Regions from separate parts of the Pseudoalteromonas sp. PB2-1 genome, predicted to be linked through region 2. Evidence: riboswitches for the same ligand, from Rfam matches in the RefSeq annotation. Region 2 holds a riboswitch; the other holds the start of a gene.
The links. Region 2 has a riboswitch for lysine ahead of dapA (4-hydroxy-tetrahydrodipicolinate synthase). Riboswitches for the same ligand answer to the same signal wherever they lie in the genome.

Region 1: another riboswitch for lysine. It lies ahead of lysC (lysine-sensitive aspartokinase 3); the one in region 2 lies ahead of dapA (4-hydroxy-tetrahydrodipicolinate synthase).

What each region holds. Positions count from the first base shown of each region.
Region 1 is NZ_CP090667.1:2,184,416-2,188,666, reverse strand. It holds gene L0Z67_RS10250 (hypothetical protein) at 1-23, opposite strand, end outside; gene nhaD (sodium:proton antiporter NhaD) at 172-1,419, shown strand; lysine riboswitch at 1,505-1,677, shown strand; gene lysC (lysine-sensitive aspartokinase 3) at 1,759-3,138, shown strand; gene L0Z67_RS10235 (4'-phosphopantetheinyl transferase superfamily protein) at 3,115-3,423, opposite strand; gene L0Z67_RS10230 (hypothetical protein) at 3,389-3,856, opposite strand; gene L0Z67_RS10225 (sodium-dependent transporter) at 4,005-4,251, shown strand, end outside.
Region 2 is NZ_CP090667.1:243,616-247,866, reverse strand. It holds gene L0Z67_RS01220 (protein adenylyltransferase SelO) at 1-380, opposite strand, end outside; gene L0Z67_RS01215 (DNA-3-methyladenine glycosylase I) at 389-1,084, opposite strand; lysine riboswitch at 1,267-1,463, shown strand; gene dapA (4-hydroxy-tetrahydrodipicolinate synthase) at 1,601-2,485, shown strand; gene L0Z67_RS01205 (2,3,4,5-tetrahydropyridine-2,6-dicarboxylate N-succinyltransferase) at 2,500-3,240, shown strand; gene L0Z67_RS01200 (PLP-dependent decarboxylase) at 3,240-4,251, shown strand, end outside.

The DNA of each region.
Region 1 (4,251 bases), 1.7 Mb from region 2:
AATAACTTTTTAGCTGGGATCATATGGCTCCAGTAAATCAAAATTTTGGTGTTAGCGTTTAGTAGTAATTTATCTAATTGAGAATAGTTTTATGACTTAGATACTGCTAGAATCCGCGCCGAAACACTCGAATTACAATTTTTACATTATTATAAAGGTTGTTCAAACACCATGGTAACCCCACTTATCCTAACCCTGATAGCGGTGGCATTTTTGCTTATCGTTATAGAGGATATTATCCATGTAAACAAGGCCAAAACGACGCTTTTTTTTGGCACTTTATGCTGGATTATCTTGTTTATCTCTCCAATTCATGGGCAAACCCCAGAAACTATCCAACATCAACTTGATCATAATATTTTAGAAATAGCGACGTTGTGGTTATTTCTTATGGCTGCAATGACCTTTGTCGCTTATTTAAACTCGAAAGGGTTTATTCAAAATATTGTGCATAAAATTATGCCAAATCAAATCAGTGAACGGAAGCTGATGTTTTTGATTGGTGGTTTTGCGTTTTTATTTTCATCGATTTCAGACAACATAACCGCGACTTTAATCTCGCTTGCGGTGGTGATGTCACTGAAATTAGACCCTAAAAAATTAATAAAATATGCCACCTTAATTGTATTTAGTGTGAACTCGGGTGGGGTATCGCTTATTACAGGTGATGTAACGACCTTAATGATATTCCTCGATGAAAAAGTCACTATTGGTAACTTGTTATTACTTATTGTGCCTTCGCTTGCAAGCGTCGCATTACTGGCTGTGATGTTATCAGCAGGAATGTCAGGTAATGTGGTATTTGAAAAGCAAATGGCTCGTCGTATTGAAAAAACCGACATTACCATTGCGGTTATCTTTTTCTCGACCATTATTGCCACCTTAACTTTGAGCGTTCTTTATAGTGTGCCACCGTTATTAACCTTTTTATTTGGTTTATCATTAATGTTTTTGGTTGCGCAATTTTTGATGCGCAAAAAAGACGTAAACAAAAAAATCATCGACTATATTCGTGAGATTGAATACGACACACTGTTGTTCTTCGTTGGGGTATTACTGTTAGTTGGTGCACTGAAAGAAGTGGGTGTGTTATCTCAATTTACACATTTATATGAGCTTATGGCTCCTGAGTATGCGAATTACTTAATGGGCTTGTTGTCGGCTGCGGTTGATAACGTGCCACTAACAGCTGCATTACTCAAAGCCGACATTGTTATGAGCCCTCAGCAATGGCTGTCATTTACTTATGCAACAGGGGTTGGTGGTTCAATGCTTATTATTGGGTCTGCCGCGGGTATTATTGCGATGAGTAAAGTCAAAGCATTAACGTTTATGAGTTATTTAAAAATGTCGCTGTATTTATTAATAGCCTATACAGCGGGTTATTATGGCTCACACCTAGCGGGAAGTTTTATTTAACACTTGACAGCTAGACGTCTAAACGATAACTTTCAAAGCCTGCTTTTAACAGCAGGCTTTGTTATTTTAACCAAGTGTTAACTTAACATTCAGAAGAGGTGCGATACTTAGGTAGTTAATGTGAGGTGACGAACGCCAATGACCATTAATGAGGGAAGTACTCGCCGAGAAAAATAGCTGGACGTCACGGTTATTTTTCGGTTTATGGGGCTGAATCCTCAAAACTGTCACCAAACTAGGTGGAGAGCTTCTGGCATGGACTACTCTTTATTTTCAAAGCACCCCCTTGCCGAGTTCTTCTTGAATTACTGTGGATAGTTTTCCACAAAAGGAGACGACATGAATACCCAATTAGCCGCCAACACAAAATCAGATTACGTTGTTGCAAAATTTGGTGGCACCAGTGTAGCTAATTTTGATGCTATGAGCCGCTGTGCAGAAATTGTATGCGCGGATAATCAAGTACGTATTGTTGCTGTTAGTGCCAGTGCGGGCGTTACTAACCATTTAGTTGCATTGTGTAAACGTGATTTGAGCGCGGCTGAGCGCGATGAACACATCACGGGTGTTATTGCTATTCAAGAGAATATTTTAGCTGAGCTATCGCTTGATGCCGATTTAGCTCATGGCTTTAATGAGACTTTAAGAGCATTTCAGGTACTTGCTACTGAAGGGATTAAATCAGCGGCAGAGCAAGACGAGCTGCTAAGTTTTGGTGAGCGCTTATCATCGTATTTATTTACGCAAGTGTTGCGTGGCCAGGGTTTAGATGCGGTGCGATTTGATGTGCGTAAAGTATTAAAAACAGATAGCCAATTCGCTAAAGCCACTCCAAACATTGCTGCAACAGCTGCTGCTGCAAAAAAACATTTAGTGCCATTGTTAGCTGAGCAAGTTGTAGTAACACAAGGGTTTATTGGCAGTGATGAATATAACCAAACAACGACTTTAGGCCGTGGCGGCTCAGATTACAGTGCGGCATTACTGGCTGAAGCAATCAACGCAAAGAGTGTGCATATTTGGACGGATGTGGTGGGTATTTTCAGTACTGATCCGCGTTTATGTGTAAAAGCTACACCTATTGCAAGGCTTAGCTTTGATGAAGCCGCTGAAATGGCTACCTTTGGGGCAAAAGTGCTGCATCCAGCTACTATTTTACCGGCAAGCCGCAGCCATATTAGTGTGTTTGTAGGTTCAAGCCGTGAGCCACAATTAGGCGGCACATGGATTGAAAAAGAAAAGTCAGAGCAGCCAGGTATCCGAGCAGTCACGCAGCGTAAAAACCAAATTCTTTTAACGGTTAAAAGCCCAGAAATGCTTCTTGCGAGTGGTTTCTTAGCGCGTGTATTTACTATCTTAAGTGAATTTAATATTTCGGTTGATTTGGTTACTACCTCAGAGATCAGTGTTGCAATCACGTTAGATAACGCACCGAATGCATCACGTCCTGAGCTGGATCAAGCTTGTTTAGATAAGCTTTCTGAGTTTTGTCATGTGTCGGTTGAGAATAACTTAACGCTGGTGGCTCTAATTGGCTCTGAGATTCAACTGCGACAACAAGAGACCAACTTAATGCAAGTATTGAGTGATTTTAATATTCGTTTAATTTGTCATGGTGCAAGTAAACATAACCTGTGCTTTTTGGTGGAGCAGAGCGAGTCTGACCTTGTTGTTCAAGCTATTCATAGTCGATTATTAGAAAGCCAAGTCGCGGCATAGGTCGTTAAAGTTAATAAAAGAGCACTGCCAGTCAGTGCTTTTTTGTGCCACCACGCTTATGTCAAAATCATTCAGTGTGTTACTTGAGGCCGTGAGGTTATGTTTTTCGATTTCAGTAAACACATTCGGGCTCAAAAGTTTAGCGATAGGTTGCGATGTTGCTTTGGCAAGCGCTTCTTTTAGTGTCCAAATTCTAAAAAAACATCCAGCTTGCTCATTTATATCGCTAAAGCCACTTATTAAATTAACTTCATTGCGATCGTAAAAATGTTTGGCGAGCTTCACAAAAGGGGCGTGTTTTCGAACAGTGTTCGATATCAAAACCAAATTGATCTTGCTCGGGGTTAAGCGCTGCACCAATAAAACCACGGGAATGTGATAAGCAAGCCCAAATTGGTTCACTTAAAGGCGAGTGAAGCTTCAATTTGTTGTCTACGTCATCAAATTGGCTCGAAATTGCGCAAAGTGGTGTGTTTTTAAGTAAAGGATTGCTGCGTTTTAATAAATACTTAAGCACTAAGCGCGTGGCAATATACTCTTGCTTAGCGGCTGGCATTTTGCGCTTTGTAAGTACACTAAGCTCGAATTCACTGAGTAACCTTTCAATGGGCAGGGAGCTGATATTGATACGTGAAGCATCCATAAGTACAACTTGTTTATCAGTTGAACTTAGCCCTGAATCAATTTTTAAGGTGTTAGAAAAATAGTGACTGCTCATGGTTTGTGGCTTTTACGAAACCCTACAATTAGATTTGTTTATTTTTACAGCAAATGCTCTTGTATGGGCACGAACAAACGCAAATTGTTTACGCAGTTGACTGTAATTATGGTTTAATGAGGAAAAATAATAACAGAAATGTAGATGTATGGCACAAGTTCGTGATGGCTTCCAAAGTCGTATTGGTTTTGTACTTGCCGCTTCTGGTGCGGCAGTAGGTTTAGGTAATATTTGGGGGTTCCCAACGCAGGCGGCAAACCATGGCGGCGGTGCATTTTTACTTGTTTATTTTATCGTTATTTTCTTATTAGCACTTCCTGCTTTGTATACTGAGTTGTATTTAGGCCACCAAGCGCAGGCAAACCCAGTTAAAGCGCTATCAAGTGCATGGCAAG
Region 2 (4,251 bases):
TCACGTACTGCAGGGCCAATGGCACAGCGACCATCACCACCGCGCGAGAATATAGTTGCTCCCGCCCCTTTTAATTGCATATCCCACAATGTGCCTCCTTGATCCTCAATCGCACCAAGCAAATGCGCTCTGCCATCACCAAGACGCGGTGAAAAATGACCAAACTGATGACCTGAGTAACCAAGTGCAACCGGAGCAACGGCGCTATCTATCGTTGAACCAGATAGCAATTTAGCTAAAAGTTCGCTGTCATGTTTAATTAAAAAGTTATCAGCCAGCCTATCATTGAATAGCAGTAATTGCGGCTCAGCAACGGCGCTCGGCATATCTTTAATGGCAAGCAGTTCACTAATATCTGTGTATCGAGTTTGCAGTTTCATAGCTGTCCTTAACGTGTGGCTACACCTACGCGGTTATCACCAACCCCATAGGCCACAAGCTGACTAAGTGCTTGCAGGCTATAGCCACTTTGCTGTTGTAGTTCATTGAAAAAATCTTGCGCTGCTTGTAACGATTTTTTAGTTTGTAAGCCCCCGTCTATCAACTCGTGAGCACGCAAGTAGGTTTCTACATCGCGAGAAAGTAAAAAGGTATCTTTACCAAGCGCTCGCAAAGCGTAAGGGCCAGTATTCCCTCCTAAACGCGCACCATGTTTTTTAAGATAGGCCCACAAGCCAATAATATTGTCAGTTGGCCAATCCGCAATAAACTGGCTGAAGCTGCCATGTTTCTCAGCAACTTCGTGGATCATGTATGCGTTTTCTGGGATCGTTTGTACTTTTTTAAAATTACGAACTATGCGCTCGTCACTGGCTTTTTGCTCAAGCATATCCGGTGGCATCATCAACAATTTTTCTACGCTGAAATCCCAAAACACGTCGCGAAAACCTGCCCACTTGTTATTGATAACAGACCAATAAAAGCCACTTTGAAAAACTTTACGTGTGAACTCTTCTAACCATAAATCGTCATGCATTTTGGCAATATCAGTATCATCGAGCGGGTTTGATAACAGTGTCTGCAGCATGTCTTCGCTGCCCTTTCGAGATACGGCTCGTTGATAAATATCGTTAAATTTTTCCATCATTTTTCCAATTTATTTGGTTAACGCTAAGTGTACGTAAAAACACGCTTATACGTAACCATGTTGCAAAATCGGTCACTAAAAACAAACCCTTCGCCTTGACACCTAGATGGCTAAAATGCTTTAATCGCCGAATATACCCTATTTAACTATGTTGGCTTTAACCTTTAAAGCGAGCATAAAGGGCTGGAAGAGGTGCGTTATTCAGGTAGCGTATGGGAAGAGCACAGACTCTGTTGATCATACGTGAGGGGAATTAACGCCGAGAAGTAACACCGTTTGTGAGGTGCTTATTTCGGGCGACTGGGCTGAATCCCAGCGACTGTCACCAACAATAGCAAAGTGCTATTGATTAGTTTGGTGGAGAGCTTCTGGTCTTAGTATAATAAGGCCGTCGCGTCTTTATTATTTTAAGCCCATTCGCTCTTCGAATTATACCTTGTTCGAATGACGACATGCGGCTCCATTCAAATGTTCCCGCATAAACTCTTCGAATACCTTATAAGTTCGTGAGAGATGATCAACAATTTTGATTTAAACGACTATCCATTATGGACAGCGCTTGTCACGCCATTTTCTGAATCTGGCGAGGTCGATTACACGGCCCTTGAACAACTGGTGGCTGAGCAGCAAGATGCAAATAACGGCATTTTATTACTTGGCAGTACTGGTGAAGGACTGGCGCTTTCACTTAAAGAGCAGCAAGCCATTGTTGAGCATGTTTGCCAATTAGCACCGAGTGTCCCCCTCATGGTTGCTGTAGGCGGCATGAACCTTAAACAACAAATTGCTTGGGTTGAATACTGCAATCAACTCCCTATTCATGGCTATCTATTGGGCTCACCTCTGTATGCAAAACCTGGGGTTGTTGGCCAAACACATTGGTTTGAAAGCCTACTTAACGCAAGTCATCACCCTTGTATGTTGTATAACGTACCTGGAAGAAGCGCAGTTGAGATTGCACCGCAGGTGATCAAAAACCTTGCTGAGCACAAAAACCTGTGGGCTTTAAAAGAAGCCAGTGGCGACATTAGTAAATTTGAAGGTTTTAGAACGGCATCGCCAACACTGGCCATTTTCAGTGGCGATGATGCACTTATGCCATATTTTGCTCAAGCTGGTGCAAAAGGTTTAGTGTCGGTTGCCGCGAATGCTTGGCCGAGTCAAACCCATGAGTTTGTTAAACGCAGTTTAAGTGGTCAATACCCAAATCTATTCACCGATTGGTCGCAAGCAATCCAAAGTTTATTCGCTGTGGCAAACCCAATCCCCGTAAAAGTACTGATGCACCTGCAAGGTAAAATAAATACCCCGCATTTACGTCCGCCGCTTACGCATTTAGAGCTTGAGCAAACAGACGGCATCACCCACGCAAACAACACAATTTTATCTTGGAACTAAAAACAGGTTTTATCATGAGCTGGTTAGAATTATTAAACAACTTAGAATCAGGCGCAGTTCGCGCAGCAACACAAGACGAGAACGGCAACTGGCACGCCAATGTTGACGTTAAGCAAGGCATTTTAGAAGCTTTCAAAAATGGCACGAATACCGAGTTCCCAGGTGGTTTTGTTGATAAGCACAACTTAGCACCACAAGGCTTTGCAGCCGATGCAGGCGTGCGTATGGTACCAGGTGGTAGCAGTGTTCGTCGTGGCGCACACGTTGCCAAAGGCACGATTATCATGCCACCAGCGTATGTAAATATTGGTGCTTTTATCGATGAAGGCACGATGGTCGACAGCCACGCACTAGTGGGCTCATGCGCACAAGTAGGTAAAAATGTCCACCTAAGTGCAGCAGTACAGTTAGGTGGCGTACTTGAGCCAATTGGTGCCAGCCCAGTGGTGATTGAAGATGATGCATTCATCGGCGCAGGCTGCGTTATTGTTGAAGGTGTGGTTGTGAAAAAAGGTGCTGTGCTTGCACCGGGTGTGCGCTTATCTGCAACTATTCCCGTCTACGATTGTGTGAATGAGCGCCAGCTAGATAAAGGTGAAGCGATCCCAGAAAACGCGATTGTGATCCCAGGCTCTCGCCCTGCTTCAAATGCGTGGGCTCGCGAGCAAGGTCTAAGCATGTCTTGTGCACTGATAGTGAAATACCGTGACGAACAAAGCGATGCATCATTATTGTTAGAAGAGGTTTTACGTTAATGAGCTTTTTGAGCACGCCCATCAAGCAAGCGGTTGCACACGTTTCAACGCATCTTGATACGCCATTTTTTATCTATGATTTAGATAAATTAACTGCACATTTAAATCAACTGACTGCGCAAACCGATGTGAAACTTTGGTATGCCGTTAAGGCCAACCCACTGTCTCGCATTATTCAATGTTTAGACAGCGCAGGGTTTAACTTTGATGTTGCAAGCAAAGGTGAACTTGAGCAAGTACTTGCTCAGGGCATCGATAGCGAGCGCGTGCTCAACACAGGGCCTGCAAAGAGCCCTGCACAAATTTCACATTTTATTGCTCGCGGCGTACGTACCTTTGTGGCCGAGAGCATTAACCAAGTGCGCTGGTTAAACGAACAAGCAATGAAAGCAAATTGTCAGTTGCAAATTCTATTGCGTGTACAACTGCGTTGGCCAGACAGCGAAAAGAACCCGCTTGGCGGCGACAGCCTCACTCCTTTTGGTTTGGGCTGTGATGAGTGGCAAGCTCTCACGGTCAGTGATTACCCAGCTCTTAGCTTTGACGGTCTGCATATTTTCCAATGGGGCAATATGCTGAGCACTAATAAGCTCGCAGAGTTATGGCGCACGATGATTTCGCCATTACAACAGCTGGCTAACTCACTAAGTATTAATCTTAATATTCTCGATTTAGGCGGGGGCTTAGGCATCCCTTATACCCAAGATGCTAACCGACTTGATTGGTCTGCACTTATCGAGACCCTCGCGAGCATTAAAGCTGATGCTGGTGTCAAAGAGCTTTGGATGGAACTTGGCCGCTATGCGGTGGGCGAATGTGGTCATTACGCAACCCCAGTCGTTGAGCGCAAAGAGAATTACAATCAACAGCAGGTGATTTTATCAGGCGGTATTAACCATTTACTTCGCCCTGCAGTGACAAGCCAAAATTTTCCTGCGGCGTTATTGCGTAAATCGACAGCTGAACCTAAGGCAATGACTTTATACGGCCCACTTTGCACCGCCCTTGATT